4 regions of the Micromonospora sp. NPDC049903 genome follow, and region 3 is predicted to be linked to each of the others. Evidence: riboswitches for the same ligand, from Rfam matches in the RefSeq annotation. Region 3 holds a riboswitch; each other region holds the start of a gene.

Region 1 (4,203 bases), on a different contig from region 3:
CCGCCACCGGCTACGTGCTGCGCCGGGACATGTCCGACCTGGACGACGTGCTGACCCGGCTGCTCGACACCGATCCGCTCGCCGAGGCGCGCTGGGCGACCCGTCGGCGCTACCTGGGCGACTTCCCGGCCGAGTCGTACGCCGAGGCGTTCCTGGGCGCCGCCCGGCGGGAGCTGGACCCGACCTGGACCGCCCCGGCACCCCGGGCCACGACCGACGCCGCGCTGCCCAGCGCCACCTGAGCGGTCTCAGCGCCAGGGGTCGAGCAGGGCCAGCACCGCCGCCGGGTCCTCGACGTGGGCGTGGTGACCGAGACCGGGCAACGTGACCACGGGTACGCCGTACGCCCGGAGCTGGTCGTCGGTGACCATCGTGTCGTGTTCGCCTCGGGCCAGCAGGACCGGCACGTCGATCGTCGCCAGCAGCGCGGCCAGGTCGGGTTCGCCGACGGCGAAGGCGGCCGGGTCCATGGCCAGCCGCCACCGCCCGTCCACCTGCCGCAGCCCGGCGTCCACCGCCGGTTGCTCCGGGCCGAGCAACCCGGTCAGGCCGGCCACCCGCAGGTACCGCCGGGCCGCCTCCTCGCGGGTGCCGAACCAGGTGACCGGCCGGGCGGCCAGGTCGGCGGCGCGGGCCAGCTCCGCCGGGGACCAGACCGCCTTGATGCCGAGGCCCACCACCGCGTCGACCGCCACGCCCCGGTCGGCGGCGGCCAGCGCCAGGCCGACCACCCCGCCGAGCGAGTGTCCGAGTACGACGATCCGGTCACCGGGGGCGAGACTCCCCGCGACCCGGTCGGCGAGAGCGGTGAACGAGTACTCCGGCAGCGGCGGCGCGGCGCCGTGACCGGCCAGATCCGGGGCCGACCACCGGCCCGGCCACCGCTCCTGCAACAGCGGCGCCCAGGGCAGCCACACGTCGCCGGTGCCACCCATCCCGTGCAGCAGCACCAGCACCGCCCGGTCGCCCGACTCCTCGCTCATGCGCGAAGTCTGCCACTTGGAGGGAAGGAAGGGTCCCCTGCTATGCACGAGGCGTTAGCAGGGGACCCTTCCTTACATCTCAGGAGGAGTAGCCGCGGGTGGCGGCCCAGTGGGCGAGATCGATGGTGGTCATCCAGTACGAGTAGTACGAGGCGTCGGCCGAGTCGGCGATCTTGACCAGTCGACCGTCGTCCTCGTAGCCCACCACGGCGACGTAGTGACCACCGGGGAAGGAGTGCCAGCCGCCGCCGGTGTCGGTGGCGCTGCCGGCCACGTTCACCACGACACCGCGCCCGTCGGTGATCGCCTCGACCACGTCGGCCTGGAGCTGGTCCATCTGCGCCGGGCTGGCCGAGCCGCCCGGCAACATCGTGGTCGAGTACGGCTCGCCCTTGACCGTGGCGTTGAGCACCCGGGTGGTGTCCTGGGCCGAGTTGGTGCCGGCGTACGTGGTGCCGAGCTGGACGGCCAGGGTGTCCTGGTCACGGTCGACACCGGCGGCGCTGAGCGCGTTGCGTACCGCGGCCGGGCCGCAGTAGTAGCCGGTGGTCTGCGCCTGGAAGTCGTAGTCCAGGACCTTCCGCGCCGGCGCCTTCGGGGCGGCCTTCGCACTGGTGGCCACCGGCGAGGGAGCCGCCGAGGTGGCCTTCGGCGAGGGCGACGGCGACGGCGCGGCGCTGCTCGGGGCCGCGCTGCCCGGCGGGGTCGACGGGGTCGGCTCCACCCGGGCCTCGGCGCGGGAGACCGCGGTGTCGCCGCGCAACTCGGCGACGGCGGTCGTGGTGTGCGCGGTGGCCGGGGTGTCCTCGGTGCCGACGAGTACGGCACCGGCACCGGTGGCCAGCGCCAGCGCGGCGGCCGAGGCGGCGACGACCTGGTAGGGGCGTTCGGTGGCCAGCCGGCGTAGCTGGCGCGTGACGGTCTGCTTCACGGAGTCCTCCACGGGGCTCAGGGAGGCACGGCGAACCGCTCCGGCGGTCAGCTCGACAGGACCTGTCGAGGACCACCCGAGTACGGGGACGGCCGTGCGAGGGGCGACGCCCGGATACCGGGCGGGGCGGTGGTCGCAGTCAGCTCGTGGCCGACGGCCCGACGAGCGCGGGCACCGCGGTGCCGTGGAGGTGCGGGAACTCAAGGGGTACGACGAGGGGATGCACGAGAGGAAAAGCTCCTTCCGACACCGCCGACCGGGTTAGCTGACGGGTTCGGGCGGGAAGACGGCCCTACCGTGAGCCGAGGCTCGCGGATTCACCCCAGTGGTGCGGTGGGTCCCCGGTTCGTGAGACCACGATTAGGCGGGTCGATGCGGCGTCGCCTCCTGCGATCGGGTACCGCATCGGACGGGCCGACACTACTGGCCGGCCATTGCCCTGCCAACCCGCTCTGACCTGCGTAAACATGATCCAGGTCGATGATTTTCGGGCGTTCGGTCAGCGACGTCGCGCAACGGGACCGACGGCGATCGACGCAACAGGCGGTGACAGGTGGACCACCCGCAGACAATGTCTCCGGGCATCGCGTCACGTCTCGGGCGGATCCCGCCCCGGCGTCCGTTCCGGCGATGGATGTGACCGGGCTCACCCAATCCGGCCGGACTATCCGGTCGCCGAGCCGGGTCACCCCACGCGCGCCGGGCGCCACCGCAGGACCGCTGCGGCCGGACGTGCGACGGCGGTGACGGCGGGCGCCGGGAGCAGGTTCGGCCGCACGCGCTGCGCGGCGGCGTACGCCTCGGCGGAGAGCACCCGGGCCGCGTCGGTGGCCAGCTCGGCCTCCCTCCAGGCGGCCCGTTCCCGCTCGGCGGCGGCCCGGTATGCGGCCCGGTGGTTGTCGCGGACGATCCGGGCCAGGACCACCTCCTGTTCGGCCGGGTGCAGTCGGGGATCCCAGCCGGCCCGACGCGCCAGCACGTCGGTGAGCTGCCGCGCCGACAGGTCACCGCGCCAGTGCGCCTGCATCGCCGCATGGTGCAGCCAGCGCTCCCGGGCGGCGTACTCGCTGGCGGTGCGCGGGGTGCGGGGAGCCGGCAGTGCGGTGGCCCCGGCGAGCCGCCGGGCCCGGCTCTCCGCCTCGTCGAATCCGGCCCAGGCCCGGTCGAGAGCGGTCTGAGCGGTACGCCACGCCTCCTGCCGCCGGGCGGCGTTCTGCGCGGCCCCGGCGGCGGCCACGGCCACCTCACCGGCGTAGCGGCGCAGATCGGCCGCCTCGGCCTCGGCGGGGTCGTCGGCCGGGCCGGTGGTCTCGTCGGCGCCGGACGAGTCCGGTTCGGGCCGGGCGACCAGGGCGGTGAGCATGCCCAGCGCGAGCAGGAGCAGCACCGACCAGATAGCGGCGGCTCGGGGCACCTCGATCAGGAACTGGTAGAGGACGGTCTTCTCCATGGCGGTACCTCGTGGGCAGTGGTGCGCTGACAGCGGACCGCGCCGGCATCCGGTCGTCCGGTGGCGGCGCCACGGGACCGGGCGGGCGGTGACGGGGTGCATCGCGGGCAGAGGTCCCGGGCGTTGCGGGACGGGCTGCGGCGGAGTCCGGTCGGCGGGCCGCAGCGAGGCGTCAGGTCAGGCGCCGGGTGGGGCGCGGGCACCGTGAGCGGCCGGTGCGACCGTCGTCGGGACGGATGTCGCCGGACCCGCGACCGCCGTCGCGGCGGGCCGCTGCGCCTCCGGGCGCGCCTCCGGCAGCAGTCCGGGTACGCCCACCGGGTCGACACGGTCGACGACCCCGGTGGCGGCCACTGCGACCAGCGTGCCGGAGGACGTGGGTTGCCAGCCTGCGTGGGGCGACTGCGCGAGCAGGACGGACGACGCGACCCGGTCGACGGCGGGGTGCCCGGCGGGGCCGCTCTGGGCGGGCATCGCCCAGGCGCCGAGGGTGAACGCGGCGGCGACCGCGAACCCGGTCAGCAGCCGCGTCGCCCAGCGCGCCAGCCACCACAGGGGACGGGCGGACGCGACGGGAAGCACATCGTCACGCTACCGCCACCACCGTCGAATCGCATCGGCGACGGGCGTGTCGCGTCGGCGACGCGCCGCCGATGACACACGAAACAGCAGGTCGGACGGCCGAGGAGGACGATCCACCATGGACTCAGCGGTGCGGGTCGCGCCGACCGGCGGTGCTCGGCTCGTCACCCGCCACCCGCTGCCTCGGCAGCCCGGCGGGCGACCCGGTACGTGGCTGCACGGGCGAGCCCGCAGGCGGCTCCGCGCCCGCTTCTGCG
Region 2 (4,203 bases), on a different contig from region 3:
ATCGACGTGCTCACCCAGATCTCCGCGATCCAGGCCGCGCTGGACAAGGTCGCTCTCGGCCTGCTCGACGGGCACGCCCGGCACTGCATGCACGAGGGCGCCGCCGAGGGCCGCGCCGACGAGATGGCCTCCGAGATGATGGCCGCCGTCGGCCGCTTGATGAAGCGCGGCTGACCCGCCCGTCGCCTGATGAGGCGCGGCTGACCCGCCCCACCCGCACGCCCGGCCGGGAGTGTCGTCTCCGACGCCCGCCCCCGACACACGCTCGCGACCTGCGTTCCGATGCCGACCTGGCTACCATTCGCCACGATGGCCAGCCGACCCGGAAGCCTCCCGGCCCCCGCCCGCCGTCGGGCACGCACCACCGCCGCAGCAGACCTTCGGCGGCCCGTCGCCGTACCCCCGACACGGTCGCGCCGCACTGCCGCCGCCCGCGTGTGGCGGTGTGACACGGCCGCAGCCCTGCCGCGGTTGCGCACCCGGGCCGCAGCCCTGCTGCGGTTGCCGAGAGCCGGCCCTGCCCTCACGGTACGCAGCCATCCTGCCACGCTCGGGCCATTCCGGATGCCCGCCGCAGCGGCCGACCGGCGGCGCTGAACCTTCTCGCCCGCCGGTACGTAGTTCGCCTTGGAATCGTTGGGAGACAATGAATGGGCGCCGACCACACCCGTTCCGCTCCGCCCACCCCACCCCGGGTGCGGCGGATCCTCATCGTGACGGTGGTCCCCCTCTTCCTCGTCACCCTGGTCGCCGCGCTCATCCTCTGGCCCTCGGACCCGCCGCGACCCGAGGCCGCCGACGACACGCCTCGTTACCACGGCACGGTCACCCGGGTGGTGAACGAGCCCTGCCCACCGAACCCGGTCGTGCCCGAGGGCACCCCGACCACCGCCGGGCAGCAGTGCGGCACGGTGACCGTACGGGTCGACAACGGCCCGGACGAAGGTCAGGACGTGCAGACGCCGCTGCCGGACGGCCCGGGAGCGCCACGGGTCAGCGTCGGCGACGAGATCATCCTGGTCTCCCTGACCGATCCCGAGGACCCCTCGCTCAGCTACTACAACATCGCCGAGCACCAGCGGGGTAAGCCGCTGATCTGGCTCGCGGTGCTGTTCGCCGCCGCCATCGTGGCCTTCGGGCGGCTTCGCGGCCTGGCCGCGCTCGGCGGTCTGGCAGCCAGTTTCGCCATCCTGATCACCTTCGTGCTGCCCGGCATCAGTGCCGGCCAGCCGCCGTTGGTGGTCGCCATCGTCGGCGCGGCGCTGATCATGTTCGTGGTGCTGTACCTGACACACGGCATCTCGGCACAGACCTCGGTGGCCGTCCTCGGCACGCTCGGCAGCCTGGTGCTCACCGGCCTGCTCGGGCTGGCCGCCACCCGGGCCACCCACCTGACCGGCTTCGGCAGCGAGGACGCCACCACGCTGTCCATGTTCCGGGGCGACGTCGACCTGCACGGCCTGCTGCTCGCGGGCATCATCATCGGCTCGCTCGGCGTGCTCGACGACGTCACGGTGACCCAGGCCGCCGCCGTGACCGAACTGCGTCACGCCAACCCGAGCTTCACCCGCCGGGAGCTGTACCGCTCGGCGACCCGGGTCGGCCGGGCCCACATCGCCTCGGTGGTGAACACCATCGTGCTGGCGTACGCGGGCGCGTCGCTGCCGTTGCTGCTCCTGCTCACCGCCGACACCCGCGCGCTCGGCCAGATCGTGACCAGCGAGTTCCTCACCCAGGAGATCGTCCGCAGCGTGGTGGCCACGCTGGGGCTGGTCGCCGCCGTACCGCTGACGACCGCACTGGCCGCGCTGGTGGTCACCGCCGGACGGCGGGACACGCCGGAGCCCGGCGGGTCCGGCGGCCACGACGACGGGCCGGACGGCGGCGGCCCCACTCCCCCGACTCCCCGGCCCGGTACGGACCGGACCGAGGCCCTGCACGCGCTCAGCACCGCGCGTGCGCGTGACACACCCCCCGCCACCGGATCGCGGTGGCCCGACCCGGACAGGAGCACGGACACCACATGGTGACACCCCGCAGCGTGACCGCCCCTGCCGACACGGTTCGTGCCCGTGTCGTTGGTCACCCATCGCGATTACGAAATGACGCATCTAGCCGGGTTCGGGGCGTAGAGACCGACATGGACCGTCGGGTAACCTCACAGCCGGTCACCGACGAAGGCGCGCAGCGGCGCCTGCGGTGCCACCGCCCAATCGCCGCGAGGCGAGCCGGGGACCCAGGTAGGTGGGGTGAATCCGCGTCAGCGGTAGGGGCCACTTCCGTTCCGAACCCGTCAGCTAACCCGGTCGGCGGTCGATGGAAGGGAAAGAAGTGACGGCACCCCTACGCCGCTGGATGACCCCTGTGGTGGCCGTGTTCGCCGCGTTCGCCGTGTTCGCCGGGCCCCTGCCGGCCATGGCCGCGCCGAACCCACCCGCGCCAGCCGAGCACGACGACGACCCACCGATGCTCAACGACCTGATCGAGTCGGCGAACCGCGACTTCTCCAAGGCCAAGAACCAGCTGGAGCGGTCCAAGAAGCGCCAGCTCAAGCTCGACGTCGAGCTGCGCCGCGCACAAGCCGACCTCGACGCGCTCCGGCCGCAGGTCGCCGAGATCGCGACGCAGTCGTACCGCACCGGCCGGGTGGGTGCGATAGCGATGTTGTTGCAGAGCAACGCGCCGGACTCGTTCATGGACCGCGCGTCCGCCCTGGACGAGTTGAACCTGTTCAACGACAAGAAGTTGGGCGAGGTCAACACGATCCGGGAGCGCGCCGACCAGGCCAAGCTCGCCTCCGACGCCGAGGTCCGTGAGCAGCAGAAGCTGACCAACGACATGGCGCGCAAGAAGACCGAGGCGGAGAAGTCACTCCGCCTGGTCGGTGGCGAGAGCCTGACCGGTGGCCTGGTGGCCGCCACCTCGCCGGTCGCCCGGGTGGCGCCGAACCGCGCGTCCGACGGCAGTTGGAAGCCGGAGTCGTGCAGCCAGAAGGACCCGACCACGTCGGGCTGCATCACGCCGCGCACCCTGCACATGTACAAGGAGGTCAAGCGGGCCGGCTTCGACCGCTTCGTCGGTTGCTGGCGGCCCGGTGACAAGTTCGAGCACCCCAAGGGCCGGGCCTGTGACTGGTCGTTGCAGAACAGCGGGTTCAGCCCCTGGCACAACAACGACACCCGGATCTACGGCAACAACCTGGCGGCCTTCCTGGTCCGCAACGCCGACCGGCTCGGCATCTACTACGTGATCTGGAACCGGCAGATCTGGTTCCCGACCGAGAACAGGTGGCGGTCCTACAGCGGCCCGTCCAACCACACGGACCACGTGCACGTGTCGCTGCTCTGAGCACCGTCCGGGTGACATGCGAGGGCCGCTCCGCCGTCTGGCGGAGCGGCCCTCGTCGTCCGTGTCGGGCAATCCGGCGGATCAGCCCACGGGCGTGACCACACCCGACATCTCGGCAGGTTCCGCCGCGACGGTCCGCACCTCACCGGCGGCCAGCCGGTACGACATGCCCACCACCGCGCACCCGCCTGCGGCCACCTCGGCGGCCAGCGCCTCGGAGGACTCCAGCATCGCCTCGACGGTCTGCGCGATGTGGATGTCGACGATCGCGTCCAGGTCGTCGACTCCCGCCTGCTCGGCCCGGCGCAGGCTGGGCACCACCGCGTCCACCACGGCCCGCAGGTGCCCCGACGGAGCGGTGCCGGTGGCCGCCGCGGCCCGGGCCGCCTGGACGGCACCGCACGAGTCGTGCCCGAGCACCACCACCAGCGGCGTACGCAGCACGCTCACCGCGTACTCGACGCTGCCCAGCACCTCCGGGCCGATGGTGTGCCCGGCGGTACGGACCACGAAGAGATCACCCAGCCCACGGTCGAAGATGATCTCCGCAGCGAGCCGTGAGTCGGAGCAGCCCACGATCACCGCGAAGGGGTGCTGCTCGGCGGCGACGGCGGCCCGGTGGCTGGCGTTCTGGTTGGGGTGCCGGAGCGTGTCGGTGACGAAGCGGCGGTTGCCGGCGACCAGCTCGGCGAGGGCGCGCTCCCGCGAACCGGGAAGGTCTGCGGTCAGGTACTCGCGTTCGGGACCGGGCTGCGCTCCGATCGTTCCGGGTCGACTCATCCGGCGTCACCTCGCCTCTCGGTGGAATGCCTGGTCATCCCGGCCGGCGCTGGCCACGGGCTGCCACCAACCGTC
Region 3 (4,203 bases):
GCCGGTCGACGGCGGCGTCACCTACCACGACCCGTGCTACCTGGGCCGGCACAACCGGGTCTTCACCCCGCCACGCGAGGTGCTGGGCAGCGCCGTCGGCGCCGACGACGGCCTGGTCGAGATGCCGCGCAACAGCGAGCGCTCCTTCTGCTGCGGCGCCGGTGGCGCGCGCATGTGGATGGAGGAGCGGATCGGCAAGCGGATCAATGTGGATCGGGTCGAGGAGGCCATGTCCACCGGTGCGAGGACCGTCGCGGTCGGCTGTCCGTTCTGCTCGACGATGCTGAGTGACGGAGTCAACGGCAAAGGCGCCGGCGACCAGGTCGAGGTGGTCGACGTGGCCAGCGTGCTGTTGCGTTCGGTCAAGCCCGAGCAGGCCCGGGGCGCCGAGGAGGGCGAGCCGGTCGCCGGGTGACCAGCGCGTACGTCGGGACGTGGCGGCATCTGTACGGATGCCGACACGTCCCGATTTTTATATTGGCGTAGATAACTGTAACGAATTGGTCGACACCCTTTGTGTGCGATCGGTCGCGCAAAGGTGAATGAGCCGTTGGTCGCCTTGATTCCGCCGCGCGCGTTCCCCTAATGTGAGGCACCGACCGCCGTGGGTCGTCTGTCTCGCCCCTTACCGCTAGCGGGACGCCCGGTGGTCGGTCGCAAAGGAGTCGGTGCCGGTGGCAACCATGCCCCTCCATCGTCATGCGCCGGGACGCCCCACCCCCGCGCGCGGGCTGCGCAAGGTCGCTCGCCGTCTGGTCGTCCTGGTCGCCGCCGCTGCGGTCGGTGCTGGTCTGGTCGCCGCGCCCGCGTACGCCGAGCCGTCGGTGGACGAGATCGAGCGCCAGATCGACAAGCAGTGGCAGCAGCTCGAACCCACCATCGAGCAGTTCAACAAGGTGCGCTCGGAGCTGCGGGTCAACCGCGAGAAGGCCGAGAAGCTGGAGAAGAAGATCCAGCCGCTGGCCCTGGAAACGGAGCTGGCGATGAACCGGGTCGCGGGCCTCGCCTCCCGGTACTACATCACCGGCCCGTCGCAGGAACTCGGCGCGGTGCTGCTCAACGCGAAGCCGGACCAGCTCGGTGAGCAGATGGCCCTCCTCGACCGGCTCGCCTGGGAGGAGCGCCGCCAGCTCGAGGGCGTCATGAAGATCCGCAAGAAGTACGACGACCAGAAGGCCACGCTCGACGCGTTGATCGTCGACCAGGAGGCCAAGCAGAAGCAGCTTGCGGCGAAGAAGAAGCAGATCGACGCCGAGATCAAGCGGCTGGAGCGGTCCCTTCCGGTGACCACGGTCAAGACCACCAACTGCCCGACCATCAACGGTGTGGTCAGCGACGCGGCCCGGACGGCCATCCGGACCGCCTGCGCGCAGGTCGGCAAGCCGTACGTCTGGGGTGCCACCGGGCCGAACTCGTTCGACTGCTCCGGTCTCACCCAGTACGCGTACCGGGCGGCGGGTATCTCCCTGACCCACTTCACCGGCGCCCAGTGGCGCGAGGGCAAGGCGATCTCGCGGGCCGACGCCCGCCCCGGTGACCTCGTGTTCTTCCGCAGCGACGTGAGTCACGTCGGGATCTATCTGGGCAACAACACGATGGTGCACGCGGCGCGTGCCGGTGTCCCGGTCAACGTCTCGCCGATCACGACGATGCCGGTCGCCGGGTTCCGTCGACCAGGCTGACGCCTGAGCGCGTACGCAGGAACCACGGAAGGCCCTCGGTCAAGCGACCGGGGGCCTTCTTCGTTGTCGGATTAATGCACCGAGAGTGACGGTGTGGGTGTGTTGCGTATCGACGCTGGTCGTCCCTACGCTGGTCAATCGTCGGGCCGCTGGCACAACCGCCCACCCGGGGCGGTGACGGTCCGACACCGCCGAGTCGCTGTCCGAGCGAGCCGGGGACCCAGGTTCCCGGGGTGAGTCCGCGATGGTCGCGGTAGGGCGTCCCCTTCCCGCCCGAACCCGTCAGCTAACCCGGTAGGCGGTCTGGGAAGAAGGAGTACGCAGCCCGGTGGCACACCATGCCCCGCGGCCTCCGTCGTACCGGTCGGCGAAGCCCGGCCCGACGACGGATGCGCCGCGATTCCGCTGGTACCGCTGCACCACCGCACTCGCCGCACTCGCCGCGACCGCCGTCCTGCTGACCGGCGGCGCGACGGCGGCCCACGCCGACCCCACGGTCGACGACATCGAGCGCCAGATCGACGAGGACTGGAACCGGCTCGAAGCCGTCATCGAACGACACAACGCGACCCGGCAGGACCTGGCCGGCACCCGCCGGGAGGCGGACGCCCTGACCGCTCGCATAGCCCCGCTGCAACAGCAGGTGGACGAGGCGATGAAGCGGGTCGGCGCGCTGGCCGCGCGGGCGTACCGCGGCGAGCCGGTGCGCGCCGTGAACACGCTGCTGGGCAGCCGGTCGCCGGGCGAGGTCGTCGCCCAGCTCGGCGTGCTCGACCGGTACGCCCGCTTCCAGCAGGAGGATGTACGCCAGGCGCGTGAGCTGCGGGACGAACTCGCCGCCGCCCGAGCCGGACTGGACCGCACCATCGCCGAGCTGACCCGCACCGAGGCTGACCTGGCCGGGAAGCGGCGGCAGATCGACACCGAGATCGAGCGGCTGCAACGGTTGCGGCTGCGGGCGTACGACGACGGGGGTGGTGGTCCGTTGCGGCCGGCGCCCTGTCCGGCCACCTATCCGGGTGGCCCGGCCGGTGAGGCGGTCACCTTCGCGTGCGCCCAGATCGGCAAGCCGTACTCGTGGGGTGCCGAGGGGCCGCACGCGTACGACTGCTCGGGGTTGATGTTGGCCGCGTGGGCGCGGGCCGGGGTGGCGCTGCCGCACAACGCGGCGCGGCAGCGGCAGGTCACCGCCTCGGTCGGTCGCGGCGACCTGCGCCCGGGTGACCTGGTCTTCTACTTCCGAGACCTGCACCACGTCGGGATGTACGTCGGCGGCGGCTGGGTGGTGCACGCCTCCCGCGCCGGCAAGCCGATCGCGATGAAGCGGATGGACACCAGTCCGATCCACAGTTTCGGCCGACCCGGCTGAGTCGCCGGGCGGACGACCACGGGCCCGCGTCTGCGCAGCGCGGGCCCGCCGGTCGTCAGCGGGTCGGCCAGGTACGCCAGTTCTGCCAGGCGCGGCTCGGCGTCGGGCCGCGCTGCCCCTGGTAGCGCGAGCCGTAGACGAGCGAGCCGTACGGGTGCTCGGCGGGCGACGAGAGCCGGAAGATGCAGAGCTGGCCGATCTTCATACCGGGCCAGAGCGTGATCGGCAGGTTGGCCACGTTGGACAGCTCCAGCGTGACGTGACCGGAGAAGCCGGGGTCGATGAAGCCGGCGGTGGAGTGCGTCAGCAGGCCGAGGCGACCGAGGCTGGACTTGCCTTCGAGCCGGCCGGCGAGCTGGTCGCCGAGCGAGATCACCTCAAGCGTGGAGGCGAGCACGAACTCGCCCGGGTGCAGCACGAACGGCTCGCCGTCGGGCACCTCCACCGGCGAGGTGAGATCGTCCTGCTGGGTGGCCGGGTCGATGTGTGTGTAGAGGTGGTTGTTGAACACCCGGAACAGCTTGTCCAGGCGGACGTCGATGCTGGACGGCTGCACCAGGGTGGGCTCGAAGGGCTCCAGCGCCAGGGTGCCGGCCTTGATCTCGGAGACCAGGTCGCGGTCGGAGAGCAGCATCGCCACACCTTAGCGGCCGGTAGTCGTGACCTGCGTGTCGGACTACCTGCTTAGAACGTATGTTCGATAGGATGTCGGCATGGCTTCCTGGTCCGATTTCGCCGTCGACGAGCCCCGACTCGCCGACGGGATCCGCCTTCTCATGCAGCAGTACGGCCCGGGCTTCGGCTACCTGGCCACGGTCCGCGCCGACGGCGGGCCCCGGGTGCACCCGGTCTCCCCGGTGATCACCGCCGACGGTCTCTTCTGCTTCGTGATCGACTCGCCGAAGCGGCGCGACCTGGAACGCGACGGGCGCTACGCGCTGCACTCGTTCCCGGCGGAGGAGAGCGACGACGAGGCGTACGTCGCTGGCCGCGCCCGACCCGTCACCGACGACGCCACGGTGGCCCGGTTGGCGCTCGCGGCCCGCGCCGCCCCGCACGCCGACTGGCGTCTGTTCGAGTTCACCGTCGACGTGGCGATGCTCGCCCGGCACGAGCGCGCCGCCACCGGCGGGCTGGTCGGTGAGCCGGCCG
Region 4 (4,203 bases), on a different contig from region 3:
TGGACGCGCTGCTCGGCAAGCCGGTGCGTCCGGCCCGCGCGAAGCGCGACCCGTTCCAGCTCGCCGGTGGGGTACGCGAGCTGAGCACGCACGCCGGCCGGCAGCGGGCCGCCCGCCAGGCGGCCCGGGAGCGGCCGGAGGACTACCGCGACTACGCGCACGTGGTGGTGGACGAGTCGCAGGACGTGTCACCGATGCAGTGGCGCATGATCGGCCGACGCGGTCGGCTGGCCTCGTGGACGGTGGTGGGCGACCCGGCGCAGACCGCGTGGACGGGGGATCCGCAGGAGCTGTCCCGGGCCCGGGACCAGGCGTTGGGTCGTCGGCGGCGGCACCGGTTCACGCTCACCACCAACTACCGCAACTCGGCGGAGATCTTCGCGGTGGCGGCGGCCGAGATCCGGCGGGCGTACCCGGACCTGGCCCTGCCCACCGCCGTGCGGACCACCGGGGTCGACCCGGTGGAGCTGGTGGTGCCGGCGGCGGAGCTGGAAACCAGTGTGCTGACCGCCGCGAGCGCGCTGCTCGGCGAGGTCGAGGGCACCGTCGGGGTGATCACGCCGGTGCCGCGCCGGGACGAGGTCGCGGCCTGGCTGGGCGGGCTCGGCGGCGAGCGCCTCCAGGTGGTGACCAGCCTGGAGGCCAAGGGCATGGAGTACGACGGCGTGGTGCTGGTCGCCCCCGGTGAGATCCGTGCCGATCCGGGCTCCGGCGTGCGTACGCTCTACGTCGCCCTGTCCCGGGCCACCCAGCGGCTGACCACGATCGACCCGACCGGCTGAGCGCGCACATATAGCAATGTCGGCATAGATCCGTCCCCGGCGGGGCGCAGCACGCAAGGTGTCTGCGTGGGCGCGGGCCACGACCACCACCACGCTTCGGTGTCGAACGCCGCACACCGCCACTCCGGCCGGCTGTGGGCGGCGTTCGTGCTGCTCGCCGCCCTGATGGTGGTGGAGGCGGTGACCGCCCTGTGGACCGGCTCGCTGGCCCTGCTCTCCGACGCCGGGCACATGTTCACCGACGTGCTCGGCATCGGGATGGCGCTCGCGGCGGTGACCGCCACCCGACGCGTGGACACACATCCACAACGCACCTTCGGCCTCTATCGGCTGGAGGTGCTCGCCGCGTTGGCCAACGCCGTGCTGCTCGTCGGCGTCGCCGGTTACGTGCTGGTCGAGGCGGCACGCCGGTTCGGCGACCCACCGGAGGTGCGTACCGGGCCGGTGCTGGTGGTGGCCACGCTCGGCCTGCTCGCCAACCTGGTCGCGTTCGCGCTGCTGCGACCCGGGGCACGGGAGAGCATCAACCTGCGCGGGGCGTACCTGGAGGTGCTGGCCGACCTGCTCGGCTCGCTGGGGGTGATCGCGGCGGCGGCGCTGATCGCGCTGACCGGCTGGTGGTGGGCGGACCCGCTGGTGGCGGTCGCGATCGGCGCGTTCATCCTGCCGCGTACCTGGCGTCTGGGCCGGGCGGCGGTCCGCATCCTGGTGCAGGCAGCCCCGGAGCACCTCCAGGTCACTGCGGTGCATGACCGGCTGGCCGCGGTGCCCGGCGTGGCCAGCGTCCACGACCTGCACGTCTGGACGCTCACCTCCGGGATGGAGGTGGCCTCGGCCCACCTGACCACCGCCGAGGGCGTCGAGGTCGGCACGGTGCTCCGCGCGGCCCGTAAGGCACTGCGCGAGGACTTCGACATCGCGCACGCCACGTTGCAGATCGAGCCCGGGACGAGCGCAGGTGCCTGTGGGACGGTGGAGTGGTAGCGGGACGAGGAATACGAAAGGCAACAAGAATCCCATTTGTCTGGTTTACTGGTGATCAGGGGAACACCAGGAGTCACACCGGCTGCACCAGCCCCACCAGCACCGGTAGGCTCGGACCCGGTCTCCGCCAGGCGGCACTCGACGGTGCCGGCGGTGACCGCCGCCTAATCGCCCGCCAGGGCGAACCGGGGAACCATGTTCCAGGGGTGCATCCGCGTCCAGCGGTAGGGATCTTCCGTCCCGAACCCGTCAGCTAACCCGGTCGGCGGCTGACGGAAGGACATGTGCATGCCAGCAGTGGCAACCGTGAGACCGGCCGCCCGTACGGCGGCCCTGATCGCTGCGGGGCTCGCCCTCGCCCTGGGCGCCGCGCTCGCTCCGTTCAGCGCTGCCTCCGCAGCCCCCGGTGACGTCGGCGACGAGGGCGGCACACCGGCGCTGCGCGCCCAGTTGGAGGCGGCCAGCAAGGGCTACCTCGACGCCAAGACCGCCCTGGACCGCTCGGTCGACCGGCAGAAGAAGCTGGCCGCGCAGCTCACCACGACCGAGGGTCAGCTCACCGAACGCAGCGACAAGGTAGCCGAGATCGCCGCGCAGGCGTATCGCGGCGGCCGGCTCGGTGCCGCGTCGGCGCTGCTCAACAGCGGCTCCCCGGCCGGCTTCATGGACCGTGCGGCGGCGCTGGACGCGGTGGCGGCCAACGAGGAACGCGCGCTGCGGGACCTGCGGACCACCCGGGACGAGGTCAGCAAGACCAAGCAGGCCCTCGACGTCGAGGTGCAGGAGCAGCGCAAGCAGGTGGCCGTGATGGCCAAGCGCAAGGAGCAGGCCGAGCGCTCGCTGACCGTGGCCGAGGAACGCGCCGAGCGCGCCGAGCGGGCCGCGGCACAGGAGCGGGCCAGCCGGACCCCGGCACGTGGCGGCGGTTCCAGCAGCGCCACCGCCAAGCCGGCACCGCGCAACTCCAACGGCTCCTGGCCGGCCGAGTCGTGCAGCGTCAACGACCCCACCCCGGCCAACGGCTGCATCACGCCCCGCACCCTGCACGCGCTCAACCAGGCCAAGGCGGCCGGCTTCACCCGGTACGTCTCCTGCTACCGCGCGGGCGGCTCGGGTGAGCACCCGAAGGGTCGGGCCTGCGACTTCGCGGCGCAGAAGAACGGCTTCGGCGGGGTCGCCACCGGCGGCGACCGGACGTACGGCAACAACCTGGCGGCGTTCTACGTCAACAACGCCGACCGTCTCGCCGTGCTCTACGTGATCTGGTACAAGCAGATCTGGCTGCCGAGCAGCGGCTGGCGGACGTACAGCGGCGCGCGGGGCGACCCGTCCAGCGACCACACCAACCACGTGCACCTGTCGGTGTACTGATCCACACGGCACGCCGGGTGGCCGCCCTCGCGGGTGGTCCACCCGGCGTCGTCGTTCCCGCACTCCGAGGCGGCTGCCTCGGTTCCGCCCCGCCCGTCGCCGCGCGCTCTGCGGCCACCTTGGTTACCGTCGACATCGAAGCGGACATTTCGTGGCGACCGGGAGGAACGGTTATGAGCGGACCGCAGCGGACCCAGTGCGACGGTGCGTCGTGAGCGCGGCGACCGGACATGTGATGGTCTTCGCGCCGACCCCACTGCTCACGGTCACGATCGACCAGCCCAACGAGACTCCGGAGCTGCACCTGCACCCCGGCGGTCAGGGCGTCTGGCAGGCCCGGATGGTGCTGTCGCACGGCGTCGACGTGGTGCTCTGCACCGCGCTCGGCGGCGAGATCGGGCAGGTGCTGGAGCCCCTGCTGGTCAGCGAGGGCGTCGACCTCAAGGTGGTGGCGCGGGACTCCGGCGGCAGCGGCGGGTACGTACACGACCGCCGCGAGGGCACCCGGCAGGAGATCGTCGACGTGACCGGGCAGCCGCTGAGTCGACACGAGTTGGACGAGCTCTACAACCTGTCGCTGGGCGAGGGACTGCGGGCGGCGGTGAGCATCCTGAGCGGCCCGAACGACCCGTCGCTGGTCCCCGCCGACCTGTACCGGCGCTTCGCCGCCGACCTCGGCGCGAACGGCAGCCGGGTGGTGGTGGACCTCTGCGGCGACCACCTCACCGCCGTGCTGGACAGCGGGGTGTTCTTCGTCAAGGTCAGCCACGAGGAGCTGATCGCCGACGGCCGCGCGGCCGACGACGACGAGGAGCAGCTCACCCGGGCGATGTACGAGCTGCACGCCACCGGCGCCGAGAACGTGGTGGTCAGCCGTGCCGACAAGCCGGCGCTGGCCCTCGTCGACGGCGAGGTCTTCGAGGTGCAGATGCCCCGCCTGGAGGCGGCCGACCCGCGCGGTGCGGGAGACTCGATGACCGCCAGCGTGGCCGCCGTGGTGGCGCGCGGCGGTGACGTACGCACCGCGATCCGGACCGGCGCGGCGGCCGGCGCGCTGAACGTCACC

The links. A riboswitch is a leader RNA that binds a small molecule or an ion and turns the genes downstream of it on or off. The one in region 3 is predicted to bind cyclic di-AMP.
Region 1: it holds a riboswitch for cyclic di-AMP, as region 3 does, so the genes downstream of both, ACIBO1_RS15400 (C39 family peptidase) here and ACIBO1_RS10970 (NlpC/P60 family protein) in region 3, are expected to answer to the same signal.
Region 2: it holds a riboswitch for cyclic di-AMP, as region 3 does, so the genes downstream of both, ACIBO1_RS03150 (coiled-coil domain-containing protein) here and ACIBO1_RS10970 (NlpC/P60 family protein) in region 3, are expected to answer to the same signal.
Region 4: it holds a riboswitch for cyclic di-AMP, as region 3 does, so the genes downstream of both, ACIBO1_RS24575 (coiled-coil domain-containing protein) here and ACIBO1_RS10970 (NlpC/P60 family protein) in region 3, are expected to answer to the same signal.

Annotation. Positions count from the first base shown of each region.
Region 1 covers NZ_JBITKL010000008.1:76,653-80,855, reverse strand. The annotation lists gene ACIBO1_RS15410 (CDP-glycerol glycerophosphotransferase family protein) at 1-242, shown strand, start outside; gene ACIBO1_RS15405 (alpha/beta fold hydrolase) at 249-983, opposite strand; gene ACIBO1_RS15400 (C39 family peptidase) at 1,063-1,926, opposite strand; cyclic di-AMP (ydaO/yuaA leader) riboswitch at 2,150-2,291, opposite strand; gene ACIBO1_RS15395 (hypothetical protein) at 2,600-3,364, opposite strand; gene ACIBO1_RS15390 (hypothetical protein) at 3,542-3,946, opposite strand; gene ACIBO1_RS15385 (acyltransferase family protein) at 4,071-4,203, opposite strand, start outside.
Region 2 covers NZ_JBITKL010000001.1:766,716-770,918, forward strand. The annotation lists gene ACIBO1_RS03140 (metal-sensitive transcriptional regulator) at 1-174, shown strand, start outside; gene ACIBO1_RS03145 (YibE/F family protein) at 651-2,030, shown strand; cyclic di-AMP (ydaO/yuaA leader) riboswitch at 2,197-2,328, shown strand; gene ACIBO1_RS03150 (coiled-coil domain-containing protein) at 2,332-3,348, shown strand; gene ACIBO1_RS03155 (carbonic anhydrase) at 3,430-4,128, opposite strand.
Region 3 covers NZ_JBITKL010000004.1:291,600-295,802, forward strand. The annotation lists gene ACIBO1_RS10960 ((Fe-S)-binding protein) at 1-415, shown strand, start outside; gene ACIBO1_RS10965 (NlpC/P60 family protein) at 669-1,682, shown strand; cyclic di-AMP (ydaO/yuaA leader) riboswitch at 1,862-1,998, shown strand; gene ACIBO1_RS10970 (NlpC/P60 family protein) at 2,011-3,051, shown strand; gene dcd (dCTP deaminase) at 3,107-3,685, opposite strand; gene ACIBO1_RS10980 (pyridoxamine 5'-phosphate oxidase family protein) at 3,765-4,203, shown strand, end outside.
Region 4 covers NZ_JBITKL010000020.1:34,404-38,606, forward strand. The annotation lists gene ACIBO1_RS24565 (HelD family protein) at 1-782, shown strand, start outside; gene ACIBO1_RS24570 (cation diffusion facilitator family transporter) at 849-1,766, shown strand; cyclic di-AMP (ydaO/yuaA leader) riboswitch at 1,918-2,050, shown strand; gene ACIBO1_RS24575 (coiled-coil domain-containing protein) at 2,055-3,137, shown strand; gene ACIBO1_RS24580 (1-phosphofructokinase family hexose kinase) at 3,373-4,203, shown strand, end outside.